Regions from separate parts of the Pseudomonas sp. Marseille-Q5115 genome, predicted to be linked through region 2. Evidence: riboswitches for the same ligand, from Rfam matches in the RefSeq annotation. Region 2 holds a riboswitch; each other region holds the start of a gene.
What was found. Region 2 has a riboswitch for cobalamin ahead of LG385_RS10525 (CbtB domain-containing protein). Riboswitches for the same ligand answer to the same signal wherever they lie in the genome.
Positions count from the first base shown of each region.

Region 1: another riboswitch for cobalamin. It lies ahead of cobW (cobalamin biosynthesis protein CobW); the one in region 2 lies ahead of LG385_RS10525 (CbtB domain-containing protein).
Region 3: another riboswitch for cobalamin. It lies ahead of cobO (cob(I)yrinic acid a,c-diamide adenosyltransferase); the one in region 2 lies ahead of LG385_RS10525 (CbtB domain-containing protein).

Region 1 covers NZ_CAKAKI010000001.1:1,892,078-1,901,553, forward strand. The annotation lists gene LG385_RS08830 (efflux RND transporter permease subunit) at 1-868, opposite strand, end outside; gene mexE (multidrug efflux RND transporter periplasmic adaptor subunit MexE) at 881-2,116, opposite strand; gene LG385_RS08840 (LysR substrate-binding domain-containing protein) at 2,299-3,180, opposite strand; gene LG385_RS08845 (PACE efflux transporter) at 3,276-3,725, shown strand; cobalamin riboswitch at 3,744-3,954, shown strand; gene cobW (cobalamin biosynthesis protein CobW) at 4,043-5,107, shown strand; gene cobN (cobaltochelatase subunit CobN) at 5,111-8,884, shown strand; gene LG385_RS08860 (ATP-binding protein) at 8,886-9,476, shown strand, end outside.
Region 2 covers NZ_CAKAKI010000001.1:2,264,742-2,274,217, forward strand. The annotation lists gene LG385_RS10500 (3-methyl-2-oxobutanoate dehydrogenase (2-methylpropanoyl-transferring) subunit alpha) at 1-381, shown strand, start outside; gene LG385_RS10505 (alpha-ketoacid dehydrogenase subunit beta) at 386-1,447, shown strand; gene LG385_RS10510 (dihydrolipoamide acetyltransferase family protein) at 1,447-2,679, shown strand; gene lpdA (dihydrolipoyl dehydrogenase) at 2,689-4,053, shown strand; gene LG385_RS10520 (DUF2790 domain-containing protein) at 4,214-4,489, shown strand; cobalamin riboswitch at 4,595-4,796, shown strand; gene LG385_RS10525 (CbtB domain-containing protein) at 4,874-5,062, shown strand; gene LG385_RS10530 (CbtA family protein) at 5,073-5,765, shown strand; gene LG385_RS10535 (cobalamin biosynthesis protein) at 5,771-6,172, shown strand; gene cobM (precorrin-4 C(11)-methyltransferase) at 6,210-6,959, shown strand; gene nfuA (Fe-S biogenesis protein NfuA) at 7,033-7,617, opposite strand; gene LG385_RS10550 (acyltransferase family protein) at 7,675-8,709, opposite strand; gene metH (methionine synthase) at 8,927-9,476, shown strand, end outside.
Region 3 covers NZ_CAKAKI010000001.1:1,166,794-1,176,269, reverse strand. The annotation lists gene LG385_RS05655 (cobyric acid synthase) at 1-1,295, opposite strand, end outside; gene cobD (threonine-phosphate decarboxylase CobD) at 1,295-2,284, opposite strand; gene cbiB (adenosylcobinamide-phosphate synthase CbiB) at 2,277-3,185, opposite strand; gene bluB (5,6-dimethylbenzimidazole synthase) at 3,182-3,832, opposite strand; gene LG385_RS05635 (cobyrinate a,c-diamide synthase) at 3,825-5,138, opposite strand; gene cobO (cob(I)yrinic acid a,c-diamide adenosyltransferase) at 5,135-5,746, opposite strand; cobalamin riboswitch at 5,871-6,093, opposite strand; gene LG385_RS05625 (PQQ-dependent sugar dehydrogenase) at 6,189-7,499, shown strand; gene LG385_RS05620 (C40 family peptidase) at 7,538-8,092, opposite strand; gene LG385_RS05615 (C40 family peptidase) at 8,208-8,861, opposite strand; gene hda (DnaA regulatory inactivator Hda) at 9,249-9,476, opposite strand, start outside.

The sequences.
Region 1 (9,476 bases), 370 kb from region 2:
CGGCGGGCTGGTTGTTGAGCAGCGAGCGCAGGGCGTATTGACTGGAACCCAGCTCCACCCGTGCGATGTCCTTCAGGCGGGTGATCTGGCCATCGGCGCCGGCGCGAATGATGATGTTCTGGAATTCCTCCTCGCTGACCAGCCGGCCCTGGGTGTTGATCGACAGCTGGAAGCTGCTGGCATTGGGGGCGGGCGGTGCGCCGAGCTGGCCGGCCGCGACCTGGCGATTCTGCTCACGAATGGCATTCACCACGTCGGTGGCGGTGAGGTTGCGCGAGGCGGTCTTGTTAGGGTCCAGCCATACGCGCAGCGAGTAATCCCCCATGCCGAACAGCTGCACGTCGCCCACACCGTTGAGGCGAGCGAGCTCGTCCTTGATGTTCAGCACCGCATAGTTGGACAAGTACAGCATGTCGTAGCGCTGATCGGGCGAGGTAAGGTGCACCACCATGGTGAGGTCGGGCGACGCCTTGTCCACCGTGATACCGATGCGGGTCACCTCTTCAGGCAACTTGGGCTCGGTCCGGGTCACACGGTTTTGCACCTGCACCTGGGCGTTGTCCAGGTCGGTACCCAGGGCGAAGGTGATCGTCAGCGTGAGCTTGCCGTCGGCGGTGGCCTGGGAGCTCATGTACAGCATGTTCTCTACGCCGGTGATGGCCTGCTCCAACGGGGAAGCAACGGTTTCGCCGATTACCTTGGGGTTGGCGCCCGGGAAGTTGGCCCGTACCACCACGGTAGGCGGCACAACCTCGGGGTATTCACTGATGGGCAGCTGGAACAGCGAAATCGCCCCGCCGATCAGAATCAGCAACGAGAGCACGGCGGCGAAGATCGGCCGTTTGATGAAGAAGTCGGAAAACGTCATGGCGCTGATCCTTTAGCCGCGTGGGTTGGCGGTGCTTGCCAGTTTCTGTTGGGGAGCGTTGGCGGGCCGGTTATTCGCTTCCAGCGCCTGGCGCTGGCTGGCGAGCGCGGCGAGGGTTTCACTGCTGGCCATGGGCACGGTTTGTGGGTCGACCGTGGAGCCCGGGCGCACGCGCTGCAGGCCATTGACCACAATGCGGTCGCCCTTGGCCAGGCCACCTCGCACGATGCGCAGGCCTTCGAGTTTCGGGCCAAGTTCGACAGAGCGGTAAGTCGCCTTGTTGTCCTTGTCCATTACCAGCACGAACTTCTTGCCCAGGTCGGTGCCTACGGCTTCATCCTTGATCAGCACGGCTTCATACACGCCGCTGCCTACCAGCTTGAGCCGTGCGTACAGGCCTGGGGTGTACTGCCCATCTCGGTTGTCGAACACGGCGCGGCCACGGATGGTGCCGGTTTGCGGGTTCACCTGGTTGTCGAGGAAGTTAAGCTGGCCCAGGTGGCTGTTGCCGTCCTCGTTGGACAGCCCCATGTACACCGGTGCCGCGCTGCTTACCCGGCCATCGCGGGTGAGCTGGGTGTATTTGAGGAAAGCACGCTCGTCGGCGTCGAAGTAGGCATACACCTTGTCAGTGGACACTACGCTGGTGAGCAGGCTGCTGTCGGCGCTCACCAAGTTGCCGGCAGTGATCTCGGCCCGGCCCACGCGGCCACTGATAGGCGCGGTGACACGGGTAAAGCTCAGGTTGAGGCGGGCGAGGTCCAGTTGGGCCTGGATCGCGGCCACCCCGGCGCGGGCGGCGAGTGCCGCACTGTTGCGGCCGTCCGCCAGCTCCGCAGAGATGGCATTGGCGCTGCGCAGGCGTTCGCCACGGCTGGCTTCGTTCTCACTGTTGGCGGCATTGGCCCGGGCTTGTTGCAGCTGGGCTTCCAAGCGGTGCACCTCGGCCTGGAATGGCCGCGGGTCGATCTGGAACAGCAGGTCGCCCTTTTTCACCAGGGCGCCCTCGGTAAATGCCACGGTGTCGATCTGGCCCGATACGCGCGGGCGGATCTGTACGGTTTCCGGGGCCTCGAGGCGGCCAGTGAACTCGTCCCATTCATTCACCGGCTGATCCAGCACTTCGGCAACGCTTACCTTGGGGGCCTGCGGTGCTTGAGCGGTTTCAGGCGCTTTGCCGCAGGCGGTGAGCACAGCGAGCGCCAGCACGGCCAAGGGGTAATGCAAGGGTTTGAATGACTGTTCCATGAGAAGCCCGCCCATTATGTTTATCAGGATGGACGGATTCTGGCGACACGCGGGACCATCGACGAATCGAATGGTTCGAAGGTAACTATCATTGCCAGTGATTCAGGTTATTCAAAAAATTTCTGAGCCACACCCTTGTAGACCCGGCGCCGCCGGGGAACCGTTAGCGGCCTTGACCGCCCCTACGCGCCAGCGGTTTCCAAGGCCCAATCCATGAACATCCGCACGGCAGGCAACCGCTCGCGCCCTGGCAAGCAGCTGAGCCGATAGGTAGCGGCAGGCAGCCGCAGGTGCGGCAGGTACGGCTGCAGCAAACCCTTGCTCACGCTGTCAGCCACCAGCACGTCGCTGGCCAGCACTAGGCCGTGGCCGGAGATGGCCGCCAGCAGCCCGTGCTGTTCATCGGCATAGGAGCGCCGCCCGGGCCGTGACAGCCAGTGCTGGTGCTGGGCCATGGCGCACCATTGGGGCCAGTCGGGCGTACCCGGCACGCTGCTGGCCCACGGCATGTCGATCAGTACCGGGGCCTGGGCGACCGACGGCGACCAACCGTGCGGGGTATACACCGCGAAGTGCTCTTCGAACAGCGTGACCTGGTACAGGTCCGGCTCGGGATTGAAGGTCGCCCGAATAGCCAAGTGCACTGAAGCATCCCGGGCCAGGTCGGTCAGCGCCTCGGCCGTTTCCACGCGCACGTTCAAGTGTGGGCAGCGTGCGTAGAAGTCGCCCAGGCGTGGGATCAGCCACAAGCTGGCAAAGGCTGGGGTGGTGGTGATCACCAAGGTGTTGGTGGCTTCATCCGGCAGCAGCGGTAGCACGGCGCCGTTGAGGCCCACAAACGCCTGATGAAGGCCCGCGTGCAGCCGCTTGCCTGCATCGCTCAACCGCACCCCCTGGCCAGTGCGCTCGAACAGTAAGGTGCCCAACCACTGCTCCAGGGATTTGACCTGATGGGAAATGGCCGCCGGGGTGACCGACAGCTCTTCCCCGGCGGCGGCGAAGCTGCCGAGCCGGGCGGCGGATTCAAAACCGCGCAGGGCGGTGAGAGGAAGGTGGGCAAACACCGGGTTTAGCCTCATTAGGGGTGGGTCAAATCTACTTGCTTGCACCGCCGGGCTCAACCATCGAAGCTGCGCGCACTTTCAGGGGAGTTTTGACCATGCAAGGCGCGAAACGCAAAATCGTCCAGGCGGTGCTCTACGAAGCGGGCGCTCTGATATTCGTGGCACCGGCGCTGGCCCTGCTGTTCGGCCAAGGGATGGGGCACTCCACCGTGCTATCGGTGGTGATAAGCACCGTTGCGCTGGGCTGGAACATGCTGTTCAACCATCTGTTTGAGGGGTTCGAGCGCCGTAGGGGCTGGCACGCACGTACGCCCTTCAGGCGGCTGCTGCATGCGGTGGGCTTCGAAGGTGGCCTTACGGGCATTCTCACCCCGGTAATGGCCTACGGCCTAGGCGTCGACCTGGTCACCGCTTTCCTCACTAATGTAGGGCTGTTCGCCTTCTTCTTCATTTATGCCTACGGGTTTCAATGGGTGTTCGACAAGGCCTTCGGGCTGCCACGGCAAACAACGTTCAACCCCGGCGCCTGCCCCAGCGCGGATTGACCTCTGGGCCGGCACTGCGTAGGCTTGCCCCCTCGAGGTGCTTCCAGGGGCAATGCCTGCTGAAGCTAAGATGGGAACGCGGTAACAAGCCGCGGCTGCCCCCGCAACTGTGAGCGGTAAAGCCTGGCCAATGCCACTGCCTTCGGGGCGGGAAGGCGCCAGGCCGCCATTGGGCATATTGCCCGGGGCGCCGCAAGCCAGGAGACCTGCCTCGTGCCGATCCTTTTATTCAACCGGGCGGGGTGATCCGGTGCGAACCTGCCCAGGCGCCGCCTGCGGTGCCTTCGCGCCTGCCCGCCACAGTGCCAGGGCCACCCATGAAAACGCTCAGCAAGCTCCCCGTTACCATCGTTACCGGCTTCCTTGGGTCCGGTAAAACCACGCTGCTTCGTCACATTCTCGATAACGCCGAAGGCCGGCGCATTGCGGTGATCGTGAACGAGTTCGGCGAGCTGGGCATCGATGGCGACCTGCTCAAGCAGTGCAGCATCGGCTGCACCGAAGAAGAGGCCGTAGGGCGCGTGTTCGAGCTGGCCAACGGTTGCCTGTGCTGCACCGTGCAAGAAGAGTTCTTCCCGGTGATGCGCGAACTGGTACAGCGCCGCGGCACCCTGGACCACATCCTGATCGAAACCAGCGGCCTGGCGCTGCCCAAGCCGCTGGTGCAGGCCTTCCAGTGGCCAGAGATTCGCAACGCGTGCACCGTTGACGCCGTGATCACGGTAGTGGACGCACCCGCGGTGGCGGCCGGTACCTTCGCCGCTTTCCCTGACGCCGTGGACGCGCAGCGCCGGCAGGACCCGAACCTGGACCACGAATCCCCCCTGCACGAGCTGTTCGAAGACCAACTGGCCAGTGCCGACCTGGTGATCCTGAACAAGGTTGACCTGATCGATTCGCAAGGCCTGGAGCGCGTGCGCGCTGAAGTGAGCGAAGAGCTGCCGGCCGCGGTGAAAGTGGTCGAAGCCAGTGCCGGGCAGCTGCCGTTGGCAGTATTGCTGGGCCTGGGCGCCGAATCCGAAGCGCACATCAATGGCCGCCTTACCCACCATGATCAGCACCATGATGGCGAAGAAGCGGACCACGACCATGACGCCTTCGATTCCATCTGGGTCGAGTTGCCGGAAGCGCCAGAAGCTGCGTTGATGGCGGCGCTCGACAGCGTGGTTCAGCAGCACGACGTACTCAGGGTGAAAGGCTTTGCCGCCATCCCCGGCAAACCCATGCGTTTGCTGGTGCAGGGCGTGGGCAGCCGGTTCGATCGGCATTTCGACCGGCCATGGGCCGCGGACGAGGCCCGGGTGAGCCGGTTGGTATTGATCGGCCAGGCGCTGGACGGTGCCGTGCTGCGCGATGAACTGACCCAAGCATTGCGGGGCTGACCGATGCACCTGCTACGCACCCAGCCCGGCGGTTTCGTTCCGGACGACAGCATTGCCGACCTGGGCCAGAGCCCGGCCGAACTGGTGATCCTGTGCAGCGGCGATTCCCATCTGGCCCTGCTGGCCGAAGCGGCAAACGGCCTGCCGGGTGACTACCCGAGCGTGCGCCTGGCCAACCCGATGCAGGTTCAGAACCACGCCTCGGTGGACCTGTATGTGGACCAGGTGCTGCGGCACGCAAAAGTGATCGTGTTGTCGCTGCATGGCGGCGTGGGCTATTGGCGCTACGGCGTTGAGCAGCTGGCACAGCTGGCGGGGCAGGGCGTGCTGATAGTCGCGGTGCCCGGGGACGACCGGCCAGACCCGGAGCTGGGTGCGCTGAGTTCCGTAACGGCCGAAGTCGCCCAAAGCATCTGGCAGTACCTGCGCCAAGGTGGCATGGGTAACGCCCGCTCGCTGTATGCCTACCTCGCAGCACAATTTTTCCCTCAGGCACTGGCGCAGCCCCTGCCATGGCAACCGCCCGCGCCGCTGCCCCGAGTGAGCCTGTATCACCCGGTATCCGGCACGACAAACCTCGAGCAGTGGCAGAGCTGCTGGCAGCCCGGCGCCGTGGTGCCGGTGGTGTTTTACCGCTCGCACCTGCAGGCCGCCAATACGGCGTTCATCGATGCCTTCTGTGACGTGCTTGTCACGGCGGGGTTGAACCCGATGCCGGTGGCGGTGGCCAGCCTGAAGGAAGCCGAATGCCTCGCGCAGCTTGAAGCCTGGATGGATGAAGCCCAGGCAGCGTTGGTGATCAATACCACAGGCTTCGCGCTGGCCAGCCCCGATGCCCCTCGGCAACGCCCGTTGCGCCGCGACATACCGGTGATCCAGGCCATTTGTGCCCAGGATAACCAGCCCATGTGGGAAGCGAGCCCTCAGGGCCTGGGCCCGCGGGACCTCGCCATGCATGTGGCATTGCCCGAATTGGACGGGCGCATCATCAGCCGGCCGATCAGTTTCAAGGACCTGGCCTGGCGCAGCGAGCGCAGCCAGAGTGACGTGGTGTGCTACCGCGCGCACCCCGAGCGTATGGCATTCGTGGCGCAGCTGGCGGCTCGCTGGATTGCCTTGGGCCGCACACCTGCGCATGGCAAACGCGTGGCGTTGATACTGGCCAATTACCCGACGCGGGACGGCCGCATCGGCAATGGCGTAGGCCTCGATACCCCCGCAGCCGCCTTGAATATCCTTCGCGCGATGCAGGGGCAGGGGTATGCCGTAAGCCAGCTGCCCGAAAGCGGCACCGCGCTGATTCAGGCGCTGCTGGGCGGCGTGAGCAATGACTTGGAGCACCTCGACGCCCGCCCTTGCGCTCAAAGCCTTGAACTGGGCGCGTACACCAAGGCGTTTCTGAGCCTGCCTGAAGCCTGCCAACAGGCCGTGACCGATCGCTGGGGCGCACCCGACGCCGACCCGATGTTCCGTAGCGGGCGGCTGATGATCGCCGGCCTGCGGTTCGGCGAAACCTTCGTCGGCATTCAGCCAGCCAGGGGCTACCAACTTGATGCCAGCGCGGTGTACCACGACCCGGACCTGGTGCCCCCGCACGGCTACCTTGCCTTCTACTTCTGGCTGCGGCTGACATATGGGGCCCATGCCGTCATTCACGTGGGCAAGCACGGCAACCTTGAATGGCTGCCGGGCAAGGGCGTAGGCCTGTCCGCCAGTTGCTGGCCGGACGCACTGCTCGGCCCGCTGCCGAACATCTACCCGTTCATTGTCAATGACCCGGGCGAGGGTGCCCAGGCCAAGCGTCGCACCCAGGCGGTGATCATCGACCACCTGATGCCACCGCTCACCCGCGCTGAGAGCTACGGGCCGCTACGGGACCTGGAGCGGCTGGCGGACGAATACTATGACGCTCAGTTGCTGGACCGCCGTCGCGCGCTGGAGCTGCAAGGGGAAATACTGGCGCTGGTGCGCGCCACCCAGCTGGACCGCGAACTGAGCCTGAGCGATGCGGCCTTGAGCGATGCCGATACCTGGTTGCCGCGCCTCGACACCTACTTGTGTGACCTGAAGGAATCGCAGATCCGCGACGGCTTGCACGTGTTCGGTGAGTCCCCTGCGGGGCGCCTGCGCATCGACACCCTGTGCGCGCTGCTACGTGTACCGCGTGGGGCAGGCAAGGGCGCCGAGGCCAGCCTGCCAAGGGCGCTGGCCACGGCCCTGGGCCTAGGGTTCGATCCGCTCGACTGCGTATTCGGCGACCCTTGGCAGGGCCCTCGCCCACGCCTTTTGGCCGATGTGGATGCCGGGCCCTGGCGCACCCATGGCGATACCCGCGAGCGCCTTGAACTGCTTGGCGCTCAGCTTGTGGAAAGCGCCTTGAATGAACGCTGGGAGTGCCCGGCAGGGGCAGCGTGGGAGGGCGTTGCGACCATTGTCGAGGGGCTGCTTGCCAAGGTAGCGCCCGCGCTGGACGCCTGCGGCCCTGCCGAAATAGGCAACCTGCTGGCCGCGCTTGAAGGCCGGTTCGTCGAGCCCGGCCCTAGCGGCGCGCCCAGCCGGGGGCGCCTGGATGTATTGCCCACCGGCCGTAACTTCTACAGCGTGGACGTACGCAACCTGCCTACCCCCACGGCCTGGCGGCTGGGCTTCGCCTCGGCCAACCTGGTGCTTGAGCGCCACTTGCAGGACCACGGCGACCACTTGCGTGCACTGGGGCTTTCCGTTTGGGGCACCGCGACGATGCGCACTGGTGGCGACGATATTGCCCAGGCCATGGCCCTGCTCGGTGTACGCCCCGTCTGGGCCACCGGCAGCCAGCGGGTGGACGATTTCGAGATATTGCCGCTCAGCCTGCTGGATCGTCCCAGGGTGGACGTTACCCTGCGTGTGTCCGGGTTCTTCCGTGACGCCTTCGGCAACCTCATTCGATTGTTCGACGCTGCGGTCCAGGCGGTAGCGGCGCTGGACGAGCCGGAAGACATGAACCCCCTCGCCGCGCGGGTGCGCAGCGAGCAGGCGCAGCTGCTTGCCGATGGTGTCGAGGCCGAAGAGGCTCGGCGCCAGGCCGGCTGGCGAATATTCGGTGCCAAGCCAGGGGCCTACGGCGCCGGGGTCCAAGGGGTGATCGAGTCCCGGCAATGGACCGACCGCGGCGATCTGGCCGAGGCATACCTCAATCACTCCGGTTATGCCTACGGCGCTGCCGATGAAGGCGCCCCCGCGCGCACGGAACTGGCCCGCCGCCTTGGCCAGGTGGAGGCGGTGCTGCAAAACCAGGACAACACCGAACACGACCTGCTCGATTCCAACGATTATTACCAATTCCAGGGCGGCATGCTGGCGGCGGTGCATCAACAAAGTGGTCGCGAAGCCGCCAGTTACCATGGCGATCACAGCCAGGCGGACGTACCGCGCATTCGTACCCTCAAGGAAGCTCTTAACCGGGTAGTACGGGCGCGGGCGGTGAACCCCAAGTGGATCGACGGCATGCGCCGCCACGGCTACAAGGGCGCCTTTGAAATGGCCGCTACCCTGGACAACCTGTTCGGCTTCGATGCGGCTACCGGCCTGATCGAAGACCACCAATATGCGTTGGTGGCCGAAGCGTATGTGCTGGACGCGCAAAACCGCGACTTCCTTCGCGAGCATAACCCTCATGCGTTGCGGGACATGGCCGAGCGCCTGCTGGAGGCTCAGCAGCGCGGCCTGTGGCAACAACCCGGCGACTACCGCCAGGCACTGGAAGATGTGCTGCTGGACAGCGAAGAAGAGGGCTGAGATGACGTTTCACTATCCGCTGAGCGCGGTCGTTGGCGCCGAGCCGCTCAAGCTGGCGCTGTGCCTGGCCGCGATTGATCCGAAGATCGGCGGCGTGCTGATTGAAGGCCCGCGTGGCATGGCCAAAAGCACTCTGGCCCGCGGGCTGGCTGACCTGCTGGAGGGGGCGCCGTTTGTAACCTTGCCGCTGGGCGCCAGTGAAGACCGGGTTGCCGGCACATTGGACCTGGACGCTGCACTGGGGCAGGGGCAGGTCCGCTTTTCGCCCGGTGTACTGGCGGCCGCCGACGGCGGTGTGCTGTACGTCGATGAAGTGAACCTGTTGCCTGACCCGCTGGTAGACCTATTGCTGGATGTCGCCGCCAGTGGAGTGAACCGCGTGGAGCGCGACGGCATTTCTCACCAGCATCCGTCGCGTTTCGTGTTGATCGGGACCATGAACCCGGAAGAGGGTGAGCTCAGGCCGCAACTGCTGGACCGCTTTGGCTTGAACGTCGCGTTGGAACAGCGGCCCGAGCCCGCCGAGCGTCAGGCCATCATCCGCCGGCGCCTGGCGTTCGACAGCGACCCGGCCGGCTTTTGTGAACAATGG
Region 2 (9,476 bases):
GTTTCCCGCTGGGCCGCGGAGCGCGCTCGCAGCAATCTGGGCCCAACCTTGATCGAGTGGGTGACCTACCGCGCCGGCCCGCACTCAACCTCGGATGACCCGTCTAAATATCGGCCCGCCGATGACTGGGCCCACTTCCCGTTGGGGGACCCGATCCTGCGCCTCAAGCGCCACCTGATTGCCTTGGGTGAATGGTCCGAAGCCCAGCACGAGGCCCTGGTAGCCGAGCTCGAACAGGAGGTGATCAGCGCAACCCGCGAAGCGGAGCGCCACGGCACCCTCGGCGGCGACGCTTACGCCAGCGCCGCGACCATCTTCGAGGATGTGTACCACGACATGCCTGCGCACCTGCGCCGCCAGCGCCAGCAGATGGGGATTTGAGCACATGAACAGCCCACAACAGATCGACCATCCAAGCGTTTCGCAGGACACCCGGGCGATGACCATGGTGCAGGCTATCCGCTCTGCCCTGGACGTGATGCTCGAACGCGACCCTACCGTAATCACCTTTGGCGAAGACGTCGGATATTTCGGCGGGGTATTTCGCTGCACCGAGGGCTTGCAGGCCAAATACGGCAAAAGCCGCGTGTTCGACACGCCCATCTCCGAAAGCGGCATTGTAGGGGTAGCAGTTGGCATGGGCGCCTACGGCCTGCGCCCGGTTGCCGAAATCCAGTTCGCCGACTACGTGTACCCGGCCTACGACCAGCTAACCTCAGAGGCCGCGCGCCTGCGCTTCCGGTCGGCGGGCGACTTCACTGCGCCGATCACCGTGCGAATGCCGTGCGGTGGCGGCATCTACGGCGGGCAAACCCACAGCCAAAGCCCTGAAGCCATCTTTACCCAGGTGTGCGGGTTGCGCACAGTGATGCCCTCCAATCCCTATGACGCCAAAGGCTTGCTGATCGCCGCCATCGAATGCGATGACCCGGTGATCTTCCTGGAGCCCAAGCGCTTGTACAACGGCCCGTTTGACGGCCACCACGATCGCCCGGTAACGGCCTGGTCCGCCCATGCGGCCAGCGCCGTGCCCGAAGGTTACTACCGGGTACCGCTGGACAGCGCCGCTGTGGTGCGCGCCGGCAGCGAGGTGACTGTGATCACCTACGGCACCACCGTGCATGTGGCCCTTGCCGCGGCCAGCGAGACGGGTGTGGACGCAGAGGTGATCGACCTGCGCAGCCTCTGGCCACTGGACCTGGACACGCTGGTGGAGTCCGTGAAAAAACCCCGCCGCTGCGTGATCGTGCATGAGGCTACGCAAACCTGCGGGCTGGGCGCCGAGCTGTTGGCCCTGGTGCAAGAGCACTGCTTCTACTGGCTGGAGGCGCCTATCGAACGGGTGGCGGGGTGGGATACCCCCTACCCTCACGCTCAGGAATGGGCTTACTTCCCCGGCCCCACCCGAGTGGGCGCGGCGCTCAAGCGCGCGATGGAGGTGCGTTGATGGGCCAGCATGTGATCAAGATGCCCGACATTGGCGAAGGCATCGCCCAGGTGGAACTGGTGGAGTGGTACGTGAAGGTTGGCGATACGGTCACTGAAGACCAGGTGCTGGCCGATGTGATGACCGACAAGGCCACTGTGGAAATCCCTAGCCCGGTTTCTGGCCAGGTTGTCGCCCTGGGCGCTACGCCGGGGCAGACCATGGCTGTTGGCAGTGAGCTGATCCGCCTGGAAGTTGAAGGTGCCGGCAATCTCAAGCTCGCCACGGCGACTGCGCCTGCGGCGCCTCAGCCCGCTCCGGCAGTTTCTGCGCCGCCTCAGCCACGCGTTACGCCAGAGGTAGTGGCCAAAGCACCTGAACCCGAGGTAACCACCGAGCGCCCGCTGGCCTCCCCGGCCGTGCGCAAGCGCGCCTGGGAGGCCGGGATCGACCTGGCTGCCGTCAAAGGTAGCGGCCCGGCGGGGCGGATCGTTCACGCAGACCTGGACGCCGCACAGCAGCCGCTGGGTAAGGGGCCCGTTTGCGCCGCCGAGGACCAGGTACAGGCGGTACCGGTGATCGGCCTGCGCCGAAAGATCGCCGAGCGTATGCAGGAGGCCACTCGGCGCGCCGCGCATTTCAGCTATGTGGAGGAGATAGACGTTACCGCGTTGGAGGCCCTGCGCCAGCAACTTAACGGTAAATGGGGCGAGGTGCGAGGCAAGCTCACGCTGCTGCCGCTGCTGGTACGCGCATTGGTGGTGGCGTTGCGCGATTTCCCCCAGCTCAACGCTCGGTACAACGACGAAGAACAGGTGGTGGACCGCCACAGCGCGGTGCATGTAGGGATCGCCACCCAGGGCGACCACGGCTTGCTGGTACCCGTGCTACGCGATGCCCAACAGCGGGACCTGTGGGGCAATGCCAATGAAATCACCCGCATCGCAGCAGCGGCCCGCCACGGCAAGGCAGAGCGGGAAATCCTCTCGGGGTCGACCATCACCCTCACCAGCCTCGGCGCATTGGGGGGCATTGTTTCCACGCCAGTGCTGAACCTGCCGGAAGTGGCCATCGTGGGGGTGAACCGGATGGTCGAGCGGCCAATGGTAGTGGATGGCCAGATCGTGATCCGCAAGATGATGAACCTCTCAAGTTCGTTCGACCACCGGGTGGTGGATGGCATGGACGCTGCCCGGTTCATCCAGGCGGTACGCCAGCTCCTCGAACAGCCTGCCACCCTCTTCATCGAATAAGGCCCGACCATGCACACGCTGGAAACAAAACTTTTGGTCCTGGGCGGCGGCCCGGGTGGTTACGTCACGGCCATTCGCGCCGGGCAGTTGGGCATACCCACCGTATTGGTGGAGGCTGAAGCATTGGGCGGCACTTGCTTGAACGTAGGGTGCATCCCTTCCAAGGCGTTGATCCATGTCGCCGAGCATTTTCATCAGGTGAGCGAGCCCACGCCGTTCGGCGTCAGCGCTTCAAACCCGCAGCTGGACCTTGCCAGCGCCGTCGGCTGGAAAAACACCATGGTCGACCGGCTAACCAGCGGCGTAGCCGCCTTGCTGAAAAAGCACAACGTTACGGTGGTCCACGGCCGTGGCACGTTGGTGGACGGCAAAACGGTGCAGGTAGGCGACACCCGTATCCACTGCAAGCACTTGGTGCTGGCCACCGGCTCGCGCAGCGTTACGCTTGCGAGCCTGCCGCTGGGCGGGGCGGTCCTCGACTCCACTGCTGCGCTGTCCCCTTCCAGCCTGCCCCGCCATCTGGCGGTGATTGGCGGCGGCTATATCGGCCTGGAACTGGGCATCGCTTACCGCAAGCTGGGCGCGCAGGTCACGGTGATCGAAGCGCAGCCCAGGCTGTTGCCTGCCTACGACGCCGAACTGAGCCAACCGGTTGCCCAGCGGATGAAGCAACTGGGCATCGCGACTCTCGAAGGCCATGCGGTAGAGGCTTACGATGCCGGAGCACAATGTTTGAGCGTGCGCGGGCCTGGCGGCGAGCCACTAACACTGGAGGCTGACCGGGTGCTGGTGGCGGTGGGGCGCGCACCTCGCACCGAAGGCTACGGGCTGGAAGCGCTTGATCTGGCCATGGCTGGGCGGGCTATCAAGGTAGATGCCTGTTGCCGTACCAGCATGACCGATGTGTGGGCCATCGGCGATGTAACGGGTGAGCCCATGTTGGCTCACCGGGCGATGGCGCAAGGTGAGATGGTGGCCGAGCTCATTGCGGGGCACCGCCGAGCGTTCACGCCCCGGGCGATCCCGGCGGTGTGCTACACCGACCCGGAAATCGTGGTCGCGGGGCTTACGCCAGAGCAGGCCGGCGGGCAGGCGCTGGTTGCCAGCTTCCCCTTCGCCGCCAATGGGCGTGCCATGACCCTGGGCGCTACCACCGGCTTCGTGCGGGTGGTAGCGCGCGAGGATGACCACCTGATCCTCGGCTGGCAGGCCGTGGGCCCGGGTGTTTCCGAGCTTGCGGCTGCCTTCAGCCAGTCGCTGGAGCTGGGCGCCACGCTTGAAGACATCGCCGGTACCATTCATGCCCACCCCACCCTGGGCGAAGCGGTGCAGGAAGCCGCAATGCGGGCGCTGGGGCATGCATTGCATATTTGAAATGGGCCGTCAGGCGCCAGAACCCGCTGCGTAGAGCGGCTGGCGCCATTATCAAAAACGGTGATTGTTGCCAGCACAGTGTTCAATTTCTCGAACGACGCGTGAAGCGGTTTACTAACCCCAACGAAAAGCCACTTCATCACCTACCGAGGACACGAACATGAAAACCGCATTCGCAATCGCCGCCCTGACCGCTGTATTCGCCACTGGCGCCTTTGCACAGGATGGTGCCGACCGCGCCGTTACCGCTAACTTGCCGGTTGAAACCTACCACTACGGCATGCAGTTGGATGTCCAGAAAGTTATCTCTAAGACCGACGTCAGCAACAAAAGCGGCGTGGTACCGGTGACCATGGTTTACCAGGACAGCAAAGGTGAGCTGCACAAGGTGCAATACCTGCAACAAGGCGGCTACGACGACCGCGCCAACGGTTGATCACCGCGTTGCACCCAAAGCCCCGGCCTTCCCGGGGCTTTTGCTTTTGCGCGCAGGTGCCGACCCAAGCACCTTCGATTTGACGTTCCTACCCTGGCATGCTTTCCTTAAGCCTTTCGTTCGGGTGCCCTTCGCAGGGTGAAACGGGAAACCGGTGCGCCGCAAGGCCAGTCCGGTGCTGCCCCCGCAACGGTAAGCGAGTGCGTTTCCAATCCACTGTGCGCAGGCATGGGAAGGGGGAACGAACCGGTCGGCCTCTGCCCGCCCCTCGCAAGCCCGGAGACCGGCCCGATCGATATCATTGACACCTGCGGTGGGCGGGCTGTCCGATCTCCGCAATGCGGAGGCTCGGCGCCTGTCCGTCACTCACCCGAGGGAAGCGCCATGTCCGCCCATACTGCCAGCCACGTTATCACCCGTCCTGCCTCCACCCTTGCGCAACGCGTAACGGCGGCGTGCCTGGCTACCCTGCTCGGCGCCGGGCTGGTGTATTTCGCCGGTTTCTCACACATCGCCGCCGTGCACAATGCCGCCCATGACACCCGCCACAGCGCGGCTTTCCCTTGCCACTGAGGGCGTGTTCATGATGACGCGTATTCTGCGCACCGCTGGCTTCGCCGGCCTGTTCGCGGCCCTGTTGCTCACCTTCATGCAAAGCCTGTGGCTCAGCCCGTTGATTCTTCAGGCTGAAACCTACGAGACCGCGGCACCGGCTACCCATGACCACGGGGGGCCCAGTGCCGGCGCTCATGAGCATGGGCACGAAGCCGCGGCCTGGGAACCCGAGGACGGTTGGCAGCGCCTGTTGTCCACCACGGGCGGCAATTTGGTGGTCGCGGTGGGCTTTGCCCTGATGCTGGCCGGCCTGTACACCCTGCGTGCACCCGGGCGCACGGCAGAAGGGCTGCTGTGGGGCTTGGCCGGTTATGCCGTGTTCACGCTTGCACCCACCCTGGGGCTGCCGCCCGAGTTACCAGGCACCGCGGCGGCAGACCTGACTTCGCGTCAGCTGTGGTGGATCGGTACGGCGGCGTCGACTGCCGTCGCGTTGGCGTTGATGGTGTTTTCCCCGAACTGGCTGCTGAAAATCACGGGTGCGGCATTGCTGGTAATCCCCCACATCATCGGCGCCCCTCAACCACCATCCCATGAAAGCCTGGCGCCTGAAGCACTCGAACATCAGTTCCGCTGGGCCGCACAGGCCATCAACGTGGTGTTCTGGCTGGCGCTTGGCCTGGCCAGTGCCTGGCTGTTCCGTCGCGCCCCGCAGGCCTGACTCCGGTGAGTACGCGCGCCTGGCTGGTGGCTGGTTTCGGCTGCCGTCAGGGCTGCACTGAGTCGGAACTGCAAGGGCTGCTCGATCAGGCATTGGCGCTAGCCGGTGCACTCGCAACTGAGCTGTGTGGCATCGCGACGTTCGAGCGCCGCTTGGATGAACCCGGGCTGCTGGCCTTGGCCGAGCGCTTGATGCTGCCCCTCGGCGGTTACTCTGCCGCCGCCCTCGCGCCATTCGAACCGTTCTTGAGCCAACGCTCGGAGGTGAGCTGGCGCCATACTGGTTGCCATGGCGTAGCGGAAAGCGCCGCGCTCGCCCACTGCCAAACGCTGAGTACGCTGCCGCCTCGCCTGCTGGTCACCCGCCAGTGTTCGCACCAGGCCACCGTGGCGCTGGCTTCAACATGAAAACTGTTCAACCGTTCCCGGGACAAAGGCTTTTGCAATGACCGTCTATTTTATTGGCGCCGGCCCCGGCGACCCGGACCTGATCACGGTCAAGGGCCAGCGGCTGATCCGCAGCTGCCCGGTGATCATCTATGCCGGCTCGCTGGTACCCGAAGCACTGCTCGCCCAACACACCGCGGAACGGGTGGTGAACAGTGCGGAGCTGCACCTGGAGGCCATCATCGAAGAGATATGGGCCGCCCACGCCAAGGGCCAGGATGTGGCAAGGGTGCATTCCGGTGACCCAAGCCTGTATGGCGCGATCGGCGAGCAGATCCGTTGCCTGCGAGCGCAGGGCATTCCCTACGAGATCGTGCCCGGCGTAACGGCCGTGGCGGCCTGTGCTGCCCTGCTGGGCGCTGAGCTTACCCTGCCCGGTATTTCCCAGACTGTGGTCCTTACCCGCTACGGCACCCGCTCGCCAATGCCCGCCGGCGAAGCGCTGCAGGACCTGGCCCGGCATGGCGCGACCATGGCCATCCATCTCGGGGTAAGCCATCTTTCGGCTATTGTGGAGGAGTTGGTGCCCCACTATGGAGGGGACTGCCCTATCGCTGTCATCCACAAAGCCAGCTGGCCGGATGAGGATTACGTGACGGGCACGCTGGGCGATATCGTCGCCAAGGCACAAGCCAAGGCGTTCAAGCGCACGGCGCTAATTCTGGTCGGCCAGGTGCTGGGCAATGAAGTATTCGAAGATTCCGCCCTCTACCGCGCCGGGCGGGCGCACCTGTACAGGGCGGAATGACCTCTGGCGCCCTGCCCGCCGCAGGCGCTGGCGCCAGCCCGCGAAGCACGTCTCGCCCTGCCCACAAACTTACTCAGTAGTAAGCGTTCTCGCGGTTGGTATGGTCGGTCACGTCCCGTACGCCCTTGAGCTGCGGGATGCGCTCGAGCAGTGTGCGCTCGATGCCTTCCTTCAGGGTAACGTCCGCCTGGCCACAGCCCTGGCAACCACCACCGAACTGAAGCACTGCCACGCCGTCTTCCACCACTTCGATCAGCGTGACCTGGCCGCCGTGGCTGGCAAGCCCAGGGTTGATCTCGGTTTGCAGGTAGTAGTTGATGCGCTCGTTGATCGGGCTGTCCTCATTGACCATCGGCACCTTGGCGTTGGGGGCCTTGATGGTCAGCTGGCCGCCCATGCGGTCGGTGGCGTAGTCCACCACGGCGGCATCGAGGAAGGGCTCGCTCACGGCGTCGATCCAGGCCGTGAAGCTTTTCAGGCCCAGCGGGGTATCGTCGGGCTTTTCCTCACCAGGCTTGCAGTAGGCGATGCAGGTTTCCGCATACTGGGTGCCGGGCTGGGTGATGAAGACACGGATGCCGATGCCCGGTGTGTTCTGCTTGTTCAGCAGGTCGCCCAGGTAATCCTGGGCGGCGTCGGTAATGGTTATGGCGCTCATGTAGGTTCCTCACAGACTTGCGCGCAGTTTACGGCAAAGCGGGCCGTGGAGAAAGTCCTAGTAATTTTGTCGGGAAAGCGTCGGGGCCGACGTGGCGCGTGGCCCGGCAATCCAGGCTTTCATGCGGTGGTACAAGCGCTTTTCAAGCCACTGGTAACTCAGCCATGAGATAGCAAGAATCATCGGGACACAGAACGCGCCAAACACCAGATAGGGGTTCACACCCAGGCGTTCATAGATGAACCAGCCTGCGTACAGCACCAGCAGGTGCACCAGGTAAACCGAGTACGAGCAGTCGCCGAGAGATTTGAGCACCTTGCTATGAGAGAACCGCGGTTCCAGCGCCAGGCACGCCGCCACGATACCTGCGCTCGGCAAGCCCCAGTTCAGCAGCCGGTTGGTAGGCTCGAGCTGATAGATCATCGTACAGCTCGCCGCGATGATCCCGAGCGGCAGCCATAAGCCCTTGCCAATCCAACCCCGGCGCCAGGCGATGCCCAGGACGATACCCAGCAAGAACTCGTACACGATGTTGTTGGCATAGAAGCGCCCGGACCACCCCAACCGGCTGAAGGCCTCGCTACCCACCACCAGGGCGACTGCCACGAATACAGCGCGCCAGGCGCGAGGGGCAAGGAATGCCAACGAGAACACCAGGTAGAAGAACATCTCGTAATTCAGCGTCCAGCCCACGTTCAAGGTTGGGTACAGGCCATAGCCCCCGGGGTTTTCAGCGGGTATGAACAGCAGCGAAAGGATAAATGTGGGCCAGTTCACGGCCCCGTGCGGCATATAGTGGCCGGCCAGGTACAGCAGTAACCCCATGGCCACGGTATAGAACCAGTACGCTGGAATGATGCGGATGGCGCGGTTGAGCAGAAATTCTCGCGCCTGCATCGGCTTGTCGTAAGTAGAGAGGTAGATCACCAGCCCGCTGATGACGAAGAAAATATCTACCCCGACCGACCCTTTTGCAGCGAACAGGTGCCCTACCGGGCCCGCGGCTTGAAAATTGAAGAAGATCTGCATGAAGTGGTGACATACCACCATCCATGCCGCGATCGCGCGTAGTGCCTGTATCGAAATCAACATCAGGGTTACCTTTGCCTTCGAATCACTCCCGCGCCTTCAGGCGCGACTTCATAGTTGGGACTGACACCAGGCTGAAAAGGTCGGAAGTTTCATCTTTCGCTCAGATATTCGGCATGCGTGAACATGAGCGAGATTCATGCAAAGGCCAGGCATGATGTAAAGCCTCTCAGGTTTGCTATCATCGCTGGCTTTACCGCCCGTACCAGAGCCCTTCTCCATGACTGACCGCCAAGCTCGCCTCACTGCCCTCAACGACGCGCTGAAATCCCGCATCCTGATCCTCGATGGCGGCATGGGGACGATGATCCAGAGCTACAAGCTGGAGGAAAGCGATTACCGTGGGGAACGGTTCGCGGACTGGCCCAGCGACGTCAAGGGCAACAACGACCTGTTATTGCTCTCGCGCCCGGACGTGATCGCCGAGATCGAAGCGGCGTACCTCGATGCCGGCGCGGACATCCTGGAAACCAACACCTTCAATGCCACGCGCGTCTCCCAGGCCGACTACGGCATGGAAACGCTGGTGTATGAATTGAACGTTGAAGGCGCCCGTGTCGCCAGGCGTGTGGCAGATGCCAAAACCCTGCAAACGCCCGACAAGCCCCGCTTCGTTGCCGGCGTGCTGGGCCCTACCAGCCGCACTTGTTCACTCTCCCCGGACGTGAACAACCCTGGCTACCGCAACGTTACCTTCGACGAATTGGTGGAAAACTACACCGAGGCCACGCGCGGGCTGATCGAGGGCGGCGCGGACCTGATCCTGATCG
Region 3 (9,476 bases), 1.1 Mb from region 2:
TCCTCGAACAGCCCATGCACGTAAGTACCCATCACCTGCCCGTCAGCACTCACAGCCCCGTCGCCGCGCCCAGGTGTCAGCCACAGGGCGGGCCGCGCAAGATCCGGGCCCTCGCTCACGCCGGCATGAATTTCATAACCCCGCACCGGTGCATCGTCGAACAGCAGCCGACCCTGCACGTTGCGCAGCTGCTTTTCCGCCGCCAGGGTGGTTTCCAGCGCCAGCCAGCCAAGGCCCTGGCTGTTCCCGGCGGGGCCTTCGATACCCAAGGGGTCGGCGATGCGCGTGCCCAGCATCTGCAAGCCGCCGCAAATCCCCAACACCTTGCCGCCGTAGCGCAGGTGACGAGTGATCGCTTCTTCCCAGCCACTATCCCGCAACCGGGTCAGGTCGGCCCGCACGCTCTTGGAGCCCGGCAGTATGATCAAGTCGGCAGGCGGCACTGCCTCGCCCGGGCGGATAAAGCTCAGCGCCACCTGCGGGTGCAGGCGCAACGGGTCGAAATCCGTGTGGTTGCTGATACGCGGCAGCACTGGGACTACCACCCGCAGCAGCTCGCCTTCCTTGGCGGGCTGGCGACTGTCAACGGCGTCTTCGGCTTCCAGATGGAACTCACTCAGGTAAGGCAGTACGCCCAGCACCAGTTTGCCGGTATGCGCTTCCAGCCAGTCCAGCCCGGGCTGGAGCAGTGCCAGGTCGCCACGAAACCGGTTGATCACAAAGCCCTTCACCCGCGCCTGCTCGCGTTCGGAGAGCAGCGCCAAGGTGCCGACCAAGTGGGCGAACACCCCGCCCCGGTTGATGTCAGCCACCAGAATCACCGGGCAATCCACCGCCTCGGCGAAGCCCATGTTGGCAATGTCCCCTGCGCGCAGGTTGATTTCAGCGGGCGAGCCGGCGCCTTCTACCACCACCACTTGGTAGGCTGCGTTCAGGCGCGCATGGGATTCCAGCACAGCGCGCATGGCGGTTGCCTTGTAGCCGTGATACCGCAGCGCGTTCATATTGCCCACGGCCTGGCCGTGAATGATCACTTGCGCGCCGGTATCGCTGTTGGGCTTGAGCAGCACCGGGTTCATATCGGTATGCGGCGCCAGCCCGCAGGCCTGGGCTTGTACCGCTTGCGCCCGGCCGATTTCGCCGCCGTCGGCGGTTACCGCGCTGTTCAAGGCCATATTCTGTGGCTTGAACGGCGCCACCGTGACGTTCTGCCGGCGCAGCCAGCGGCACAGCGCCGTCACCAGCGTGCTTTTGCCTGCGTCCGACGTGGTGCCTTGCACCATTAACGTAGCCATCAGGTTTCCTTGTTGAACGCGGCAAGCCCTTCATCGAGCCGCTGCCAGTGAGCGGCTTCGAATGGCAGGCCGAAGCGCAGGCTGGACGTAGCACGGAACAGCCGCACCAGAATGCCCTGCCGGGCGAGGTGAAGGTACAGGGCTTCGGCCTGGTGGGTGCGCACCCACTGGAACAACCCGCAGCCGCCGGCTGGCGGCCAGCCGTGATCACTCAACATCGCCGCCAATCGGGCAGCGGCGACATTACAGCGGTCGACCTGCTGGCGATGGCCCGCGTCATCAAGCAGGCAGGCTTGCCCCAGCACACGGGTGGGCCCGCTCACCGCCCAGGGGCCCAGCTGTTCCGCCAAGCCGGCCAGCAAGCGGGCTTCGGCCAGCACAAAGCCCAGGCGCACCCCTGCCAGGCCGAAGAACTTGCCGAAAGAGCGCAGCACGATCAGGCCAGGCAGGTTTGCCTCTGCAGCCAGGCTATAGGCCGGCGTAAGATCCATGAAGGCTTCGTCCACAACCAGCCAGCCGCCGCGGGCAGCAAGCCGAGCGTGCCAGGCAAGCAGGCGTTCACGCTCGAACAGGCGGCCGGTGGGGTTGTTCGGGTTGACCAGCACCAGTACATCCAGCCGGTCCAGGTAGCCCTCGACCTCGTCGTCGCCGATTTCACGTACCACATGGCCGCCTTTGCGCCAGGCTTCGGCATGCTCGGCGTAACACGGCGCCAGCACGCCGACCTTGCCGCTGCGACGTAGCCGCGGCAATGCCTGAATCGCGGCCTGAGAGCCTGCCACCGCAAGCACCTGTTCGGCACCGTAGTAACCACAGGCGGCCGCTTCAAGGCCGTCGTCGGTTTCTGGCAGGCGAGCCCAGGCGGCGACAGGTATTGGCGGAATAGCCCAGGGCCAAGGCGCGATCCCGGTGGACAGGTCCAGCCAGGCCGGGACTTCGATGCCGAACTCCCGCGCCGCGGCCTGCAAACGCCCGCCGTGTTCAAGCATAGAATTGCCCCCCTATACAAATGAGCAGCAGCCATAGCCATACGCCCCGCTGCACCAGCGCCCAGGCCCGCTCGATGGCCCCGGCATCCGGCTCCGGGCCTTCGCCCAGTTGTGGGCGCTCGTGCAGTTCACCGTGGTAAATGGCGGGCCCACCCAGCGCTACGCCCAATGCACCCGCACCGGCGGCCATCACCGGGCCGGCGTTGGGGCTATCCCAGAGCGAACCCTGGCGCCGCCAGCAACGCAGCGCCAGCGCCGTCTTGCCCAGCACGGCATAGGTGAGCGCAACGAGCCGGGCTGGAATGAGGTTCAGCAGGTCGTCAATGCGCGCGGCAGCCCAGCCGAAACGTTCGAAGCGCTCGTTGCGGTAGCCCCACATGGCATCCAGGGTATTAGCCAGGCGGTACAGCACTACCCCGGGCACGCCGCCCAATACAAACCAGAATAACGCGGCGAATACCGCATCGCTGCCGTTCTCCAGCGCGGACTCGGTGGCGGCCTTGGCTACGCCGGTAGCGTCCAGTGCGTCGGTGTGACGGCTGACCAGCCGGCTTACGCGCTCGCGTGCCTTGGCCAAGTCGCCTTCGCGCAATGCGCGAGCCACGGGCTGCAGGTGCTCACCGAGGCTACGCAAGCCCAGCGCCCAATACAGCACCAGCACTTCCACCACGCCGCCAATCACGGGTAGCCAGGAGAGCAGCGTCAGTACCAGCACTGGCGGCACCACCGCCATCAGCCAGGCCGTGACGCCGTGGCTGCGCCAACCATGGCCGGCAGAATTGAAGCGCCGCTCCAGCCGCTGGGCCAGGTTGCCGAAGCCCACCAAAGGGTGCCAGCGGCGTGGCTCCCCCAGCAGCGCGTCCAAGGCTACTGCCGCAACACACGTAAGGGCCAGGCTCACGGCTGTGCCCCCCAGGTATCCTCGAACAGCAATTCATGCAATGGGCGTTCGCGCGCCCACCCTTCGAGCACCAGCATGGGCGCTGCATAAAAATCAGCGACCGGCCCGAGGCACAACACCGCGATGGGCCGGGCGCCGGCCGGCATGTTCAACAATTCACCGAGGCGCTCGGGATCGAACAGCGACACCCAGCCCATGCCCAGGCCCTCGGCGCGGGCCGCCAGCCACAGGTTTTGCACGGCACATGACAACGACGCCAGATCCATCTCCGGCAGGGTACGGCGGCCGAATACATGCTGCTCGCGCCCATCGCCCAAGGCGACTATCAGCAGTTCGGCGCAATCACGCACGCCTTCCACCTTGAGTTTCATGAAGTCGTCCGAGCGCTCACCCAAGGCCTGGGCCGTGTTCAGCCGCTCGGTTTCTACCAGCTGATGGATGGCTTCGCGCAATTCAGGGCGGCGAATGCGAATGAACCGCCACGGCTGCATCAGGCCCACGCTCGGCGCCTGGTGGGCGGCGGCAAGCAAGCGGTGGAGTACCTCGGGGGCTACTTCACCACCGGTGAAATGGCGCATGTCCCGGCGTTCCGAGATGGCGCGGTACACCGCCGCCCGCTCCGCCTCGCTGAAGGCGTGCTCAGTCATGGGCCGGGCCTCCGGGCTGTAACAGTGCCGCGGCCGCTGCCAGGTTCGAAGGGAAATAAAAATGTACGTAGGAGGCCGTGAGCCTGCCGCAACGGTACACCGCCTCGGCACCCCGCCCGCCGTTGGGGCTGCGCCCGCGGGCAATCGCTTCCCATGGCGTGGTAGTCAATGAATGATGGTAGGTATGGCCACGCAGGATCCCTTCGTCCAGCTGCACTTCCTGCAGGGCCAGCGCGGCAAGGCGCTTTTGCAGCGTGGCCTCGCCTGGCATCAGGCCAAGCAGCGCCGCCCGCTCGCCATCTACATCCGTAAGGCCTTCGAGCAGGTAGAGCATGCCACCGCATTCAGCCAGCAACGGCTTGCCCGCTTTATGATGGGCACGAATGCTTTCCAGCATGCCGGTATTGGCAGCCAGGCGCTGGTGGTGCAGCTCCGGGTAGCCGCCAGGTAAATACAGGCTGTCACAGGGGGGCAGCGCGGTATCGCTGATGGGCGAGAAAAACCGCAGTTCTGCTCCCATCGCACGCAGGGCGTCGAGGTTGCCGTTATAAAGGAACGCAAACGCCTGGTCTCGTGCCACCGCCACGCGCACGCCTGCAAGCAGCGGCGCCACTACTTCATTTTCCGGCGGGTAGAAGCAGACCGGTGCCGGCAAGGCGTCATCGCAGGTGGCCGCCAAGGCTTGTGCCGCCGCATCCAGCCGACGGTCCAGGTCTTCGAGCTCGCTGGCTTGTACCAACCCGAGGTGGCGGCTAGGCAAGCCGATGGCTTGTTCACGTGGCAGGCCACCAAACCAGCGCAGGCCTTCTGTGAGGCTATCGCGCAGCAGCTGGCCATGGCGCTCACTGCCCACCCGGTTGGCAAGCACGCCCGCGAACGGCAGCTCCGGGCGGTACCGCGCCAGCCCCAGCGCCAACGCGCCGAAGGTTTGTGCCATGGCGGTGCCGTCGATCACGCCGAGCACCGGCACACCCAACTCGATGGCCAGGTCTGCGCTCGACGGGGTGCCATCGAACAGCCCCATCACCCCTTCCACCAGAATGAGGTCGGCGGTTTCGGCGGCTTCCCAAAGCAGTCGGCGGCTTTGCGCGGCCCCTACCATCCACAGATCCAGCTGATACACCGGGGCACCGCTGGCGCGTTCGAGAATCATGGGGTCGAGAAAATCCGGGCCACACTTGAACACGCGCACCCGCAGCCCGCGATTGCGATGCAGGCGGGCCAGCGCGGCGGTCACGGTGGTCTTCCCCTGGCCCGAGGCCGGAGCGGCAATCAGTACCGCTGGGCAGTGGCGCGGCGTACTCACCACTCGATGCCCTTTTGCGCACGGATGCCGGCCTGGAAGGCATGTTTGATCAGCCCGAGTTCACTCACGGTGTCGGCGGCTTCGAGCATTTCCGGTTTCGCCGCGCGCCCGGTGACAATGGCATGCTGCAGCGGCGGACGGGCCTTCAGGTCCGCTACCACCCTCTCGACGTCCAGGTAGCCGTGCTTGAGCGCGATATTCAGTTCGTCGAGCAGCACGAAATCCACGGCGGGGTCGCCCAGCAGCTCTTGGGCTACCTGCCAGGCCGCTTCGGCGGCAGCGATGTCACGCTGGCGGTCCTGGGTTTCCCAGGTGAAGCCTTCGCCCATCACATGGAAACTCACTTCATCGGGAAAGCGGCGGAAGAACGCCTCTTCGCCGGTGGTCTGGCGGCCCTTGATGAACTGCACCACGCCACAGCGCATACCATGGCCCAAGGCACGCGCCAGCATGCCGAAGCCCGAGCTGCTTTTGCCTTTGCCATTACCGGTCAATACCAGCAGCACACCACGCTCGTCCGCGGACGCGGCGATGCGGGCATCGACTACGGCTTTTTTCCGCGCCATGCGGGCCTGGTGGCGCTCGTCGCGCTCGGGGGATTCGTTCATTGCTGCTCTCCGCTCGCTCGCGGGTGCGCACCAACGCTGCGCCAACGCCACAAAGGGCGGGCAGCATGACGTCAGTGCCGCTCTCACCCGCGCGGCGATCTGTTAATCAACGGGCGGGGCTCGCACCGTATCAGGGGTTTCAGGCCGGTCTCCGGGCTCATGAGCGGGCGCTGCCCCACTCGCGCGCCTTCCCGGTTGCCCAGTGGCCCATGCGCGAGCGTTGACTCATCTACCGTTGCGGGGGCAGCGCCGGCATTGCTCGTGGCGAACCGCCCGATGCTGACCGGCTTCCCTGTTTCACCCTGGCAAGCGAACGCCGCCCGGGCACCTGAAACAATCGGCGAAGGGTAAGGGGTTGGCCCGGTAGCGTCAATCAAACATGTTGAACCTCCGCCGCCTCGCTGCCTCTACGGTACATACCTTGGTTGCCAGGAAGCTGATCATGCCCTTCTCCCGCCTCGCCCTTACCGTCTTGATCGCCGCCAGCGTTGCAGGCTGCGGCGAAAGCTCGAAGCTACAGGTGTCCGATGGCACTGGCCCGGCGCCCAAGCTGCCAGAGCCCAACAAAACCCTGATGCCCACGGTGAACATTGCTCCAGCGGTGGGCTGGCCGGAAGGGGTGAAGCCCAAGGCAGCGCCCGGCACGCAAGTGAGCGCGTTTGCCGAAGGCCTGGACCACCCGCGCTGGCTGTACGTACTGCCCAACGGCGACGTACTGGTGGCTGAAACCAACTCGCCACCCAAGCCCGACGACAGCAAAGGCATTCGCGGCTGGGTGATGAATAAAGTGATGGGCCGGGCCGGCGCGGGCGTGCCCAGCCCGAACCGGATTACCTTGCTGCGTGACAAGGACGGCGACGGCATCGCCGAAACACGCGAGGTGTTCCTGCAGAACCTGAATTCCCCGTTCGGCATGACCCTGGTTGGGCAGGACTTCTACGTTGCCGATACCGACAAAGTCCTTCGTTTCAAGTATCAGCCCGGCGCTACCCACCTGGAGGGGAACGGCGAAACCGTTACAGACCTTCCGGCCGGCACGCTCAACCATCACTGGACCAAGAACATCATCGCCAGCCAGGACGGCAAAAAGCTGTATGTGACCGTGGGCTCCAACAGCAATGTGGCGGAAAACGGCCTGGACCAGGAGCAAGGCCGCGCCGCGATCTGGGAAGTAGACGCAGCCAGTGGGCAGAAGCGCCTGTTCGCCACCGGTTTGCGCAACCCGAATGGGCTGGCTTGGGAACCCCAGACCGGTAAACTCTGGACCGCCGTGAACGAACGCGACGAGATCGGCAGCGACCTGGTGCCCGATTACATTACTTCAGTAAAAGACGGCGCCTTCTATGGCTGGCCGTTCAGTTACTACGGCCAACACGTGGATGCGCGCGTAGAGCCCGGCGACGCGGCCATGGTGCAAAAGGCAATCGCACCGGATTACGCGGTGGGCCCGCATACGGCCTCGCTGGGCCTGGCCTTTGCCCAACCGAACCAGCTGCCCGCGCCCTTCGACCATGGCGCTTTCATTGGCCAGCACGGTTCCTGGAACCGCAAGCCGCACAGCGGCTACAAGGTACTGTTCGTGCCGTTCGCCAACGGCATGCCTACCGGCCAACCGGTGGACCTGCTGACCGGTTTCTTGAATGACAAGGAAGAAGCCATGGGCCGCCCGGTGGGCGTAATTGGCGATAACAAGGGTGGGTTGCTGGTGGCCGACGATGTGGGCAACAAGATCTGGCGCGTGACGCGGCAGTAATTGCGGACTCGCGGGGCGGTGAGCAGCCGCCCCGGCTGTTATGGCGTAGCGGTTTGCGCCAAACGCTCGGGCTGGATCACCCGCTTGGCATCCAGGTAGGCCTTCTGCCAATAGGGCTTGTCGAGGTAATCCAGCCGCACCGTGCCGCCGGTACGCGGCGCATGCACGAAACGCCCCTCCCCTACATAGATCCCCGCATGGCTTACCTGGCCATTGCCTTGGGTAGAGAAAAACACCAGGTCCCCTGAACGCAGCGCGTTGCGATCAACGCTGGGCGCATGCATGGCAATCAGATCCCGGGTGGAGCGCGGCAGGGCGATATTGGCAGCGTCCCGGTAGACGAAGCCGATCAGGCCGCTACAGTCGAAGCCCGAATCAGGCGTGTTGCCACCCCAGCGATAAGGCGTGCCCACCAAACCAATGGCCCGGAACAGCACGTCGTCGGCCTTTACCGAAGAATAGTCGGTGGGGTCGAGAATAACCGGGCGAGGCACTACCGCCACCGGCGCGGGCTTGGGCGGTGGAGGGCTTGCGCAGGCGGCAAGCAGGATAAGCGGCGCAAGCGCCAGAGTGCGCAAACGGGAGAAAGCCATGGGCGGGGTTCCGAGTTCGACTGCCGATGAAGAATAGCGCTTAACCCGCTGTATTCCATAAAAAAGGGCAGCGAAAGCGTGACCGCTCGTCGCTGCCCTTTATGGACCGACTGGCTTACTTGCGGGCGACCTCGGAAACGGGCGCCATGGCCAGCATACGCTTGGCCTCGATGTAAGTTTTGCTCCAGTAACTATCGCCCAGGTTGTCCACCCGCACTCCACCACTGCGGCGGCTGCTGGAATGGATGAACTGGTCGTCGCCCAGGTAGATGCCGGCGTGGCTCACGCGGCCGCGGCGGCCGGTGGTGCCGAAGAACAGCACATCACCCGGCTTCAGATTGTTGCGAGCTACCAGCGGCGCTTTTACGTTGATCATTTCGCGACTGGAGCGTGGCAGGGTCATGCCTGCTTCTTCGCGGAACAGGAAATTGATGAAGCCAGTGCAGTCGAAGCCGTTCTCAGTGGTACCACCGAAGCGATAACGGGTACCGATCAACGATTTGCCACGCTCCAGAATGCTGTCAGCCAGCAGGGGCAAGCGGTACGGTCCGTTGCGGGAGAAAGCGGCGAGGTCATCCTTGTCGGCGACATCGTCTTCGTCGAACAAGGAAGCTGTTGCCGGGGTAAGACTATGAGGCTGCGCTACAGGAGCGCGCTCGGCGGTAACGGGGGTGGACACCTGCTGTTGCGAAACCGGTGACTGGGCTGCGCAGCCGAACAGCAGGGTAACAAGTGCAAGAGGCACGAGGGGTGCGAAGCGATTCAGCATGGGCACGACCGTGTCAGTAAGTGGATGAAGGGGCGAATATGCCTTCTATCGGCACCATTTGCAAATTTTATAGAACATTTTGTGACTTATGGTGCCAACGGTCACATCTAACGCGAAATTGCCGGACCAGAGCACTGGGCGCGAACCGCTGGAGGGCTGTAACTCTTTGAACTACAGCCATAAATTCCAAGCTGACCGCAAATCGATGCGAACTGTGCGCCGAGCCAGGATTGCCGCTCGGCTAATCCGCCCCGCTTGGAGATAGCTTAAAACTATCAAGCAAGCGTAGCGATCCCTGCGCCAGCCCTTTGGCGGCACAAAGATGACGGAGAATATAGCAAAAGCCCTGCCAGGCCGAGGGTTATTTGGTAGAAGTGGGACAGGCGGCTACCAGCCGAGCGTTTCCTTGAGGAAAGGGATGGTGAGCTTGCGCTGCGCCTGCAACGAGGCCTGATCCAGGCGCTCGAGCAATTCGAACAGCGCGCTCATGCTGCGGCTACCACGGGTAAGAATGAAGTGCCCTACCTCATCAGTAAGGTGCAGGCCACGGCGCGATGCCCTCAATTGCAGCGCACGAAGCTTGTCTTCATCCGAAAGCGGGCGCATCTGGAATAC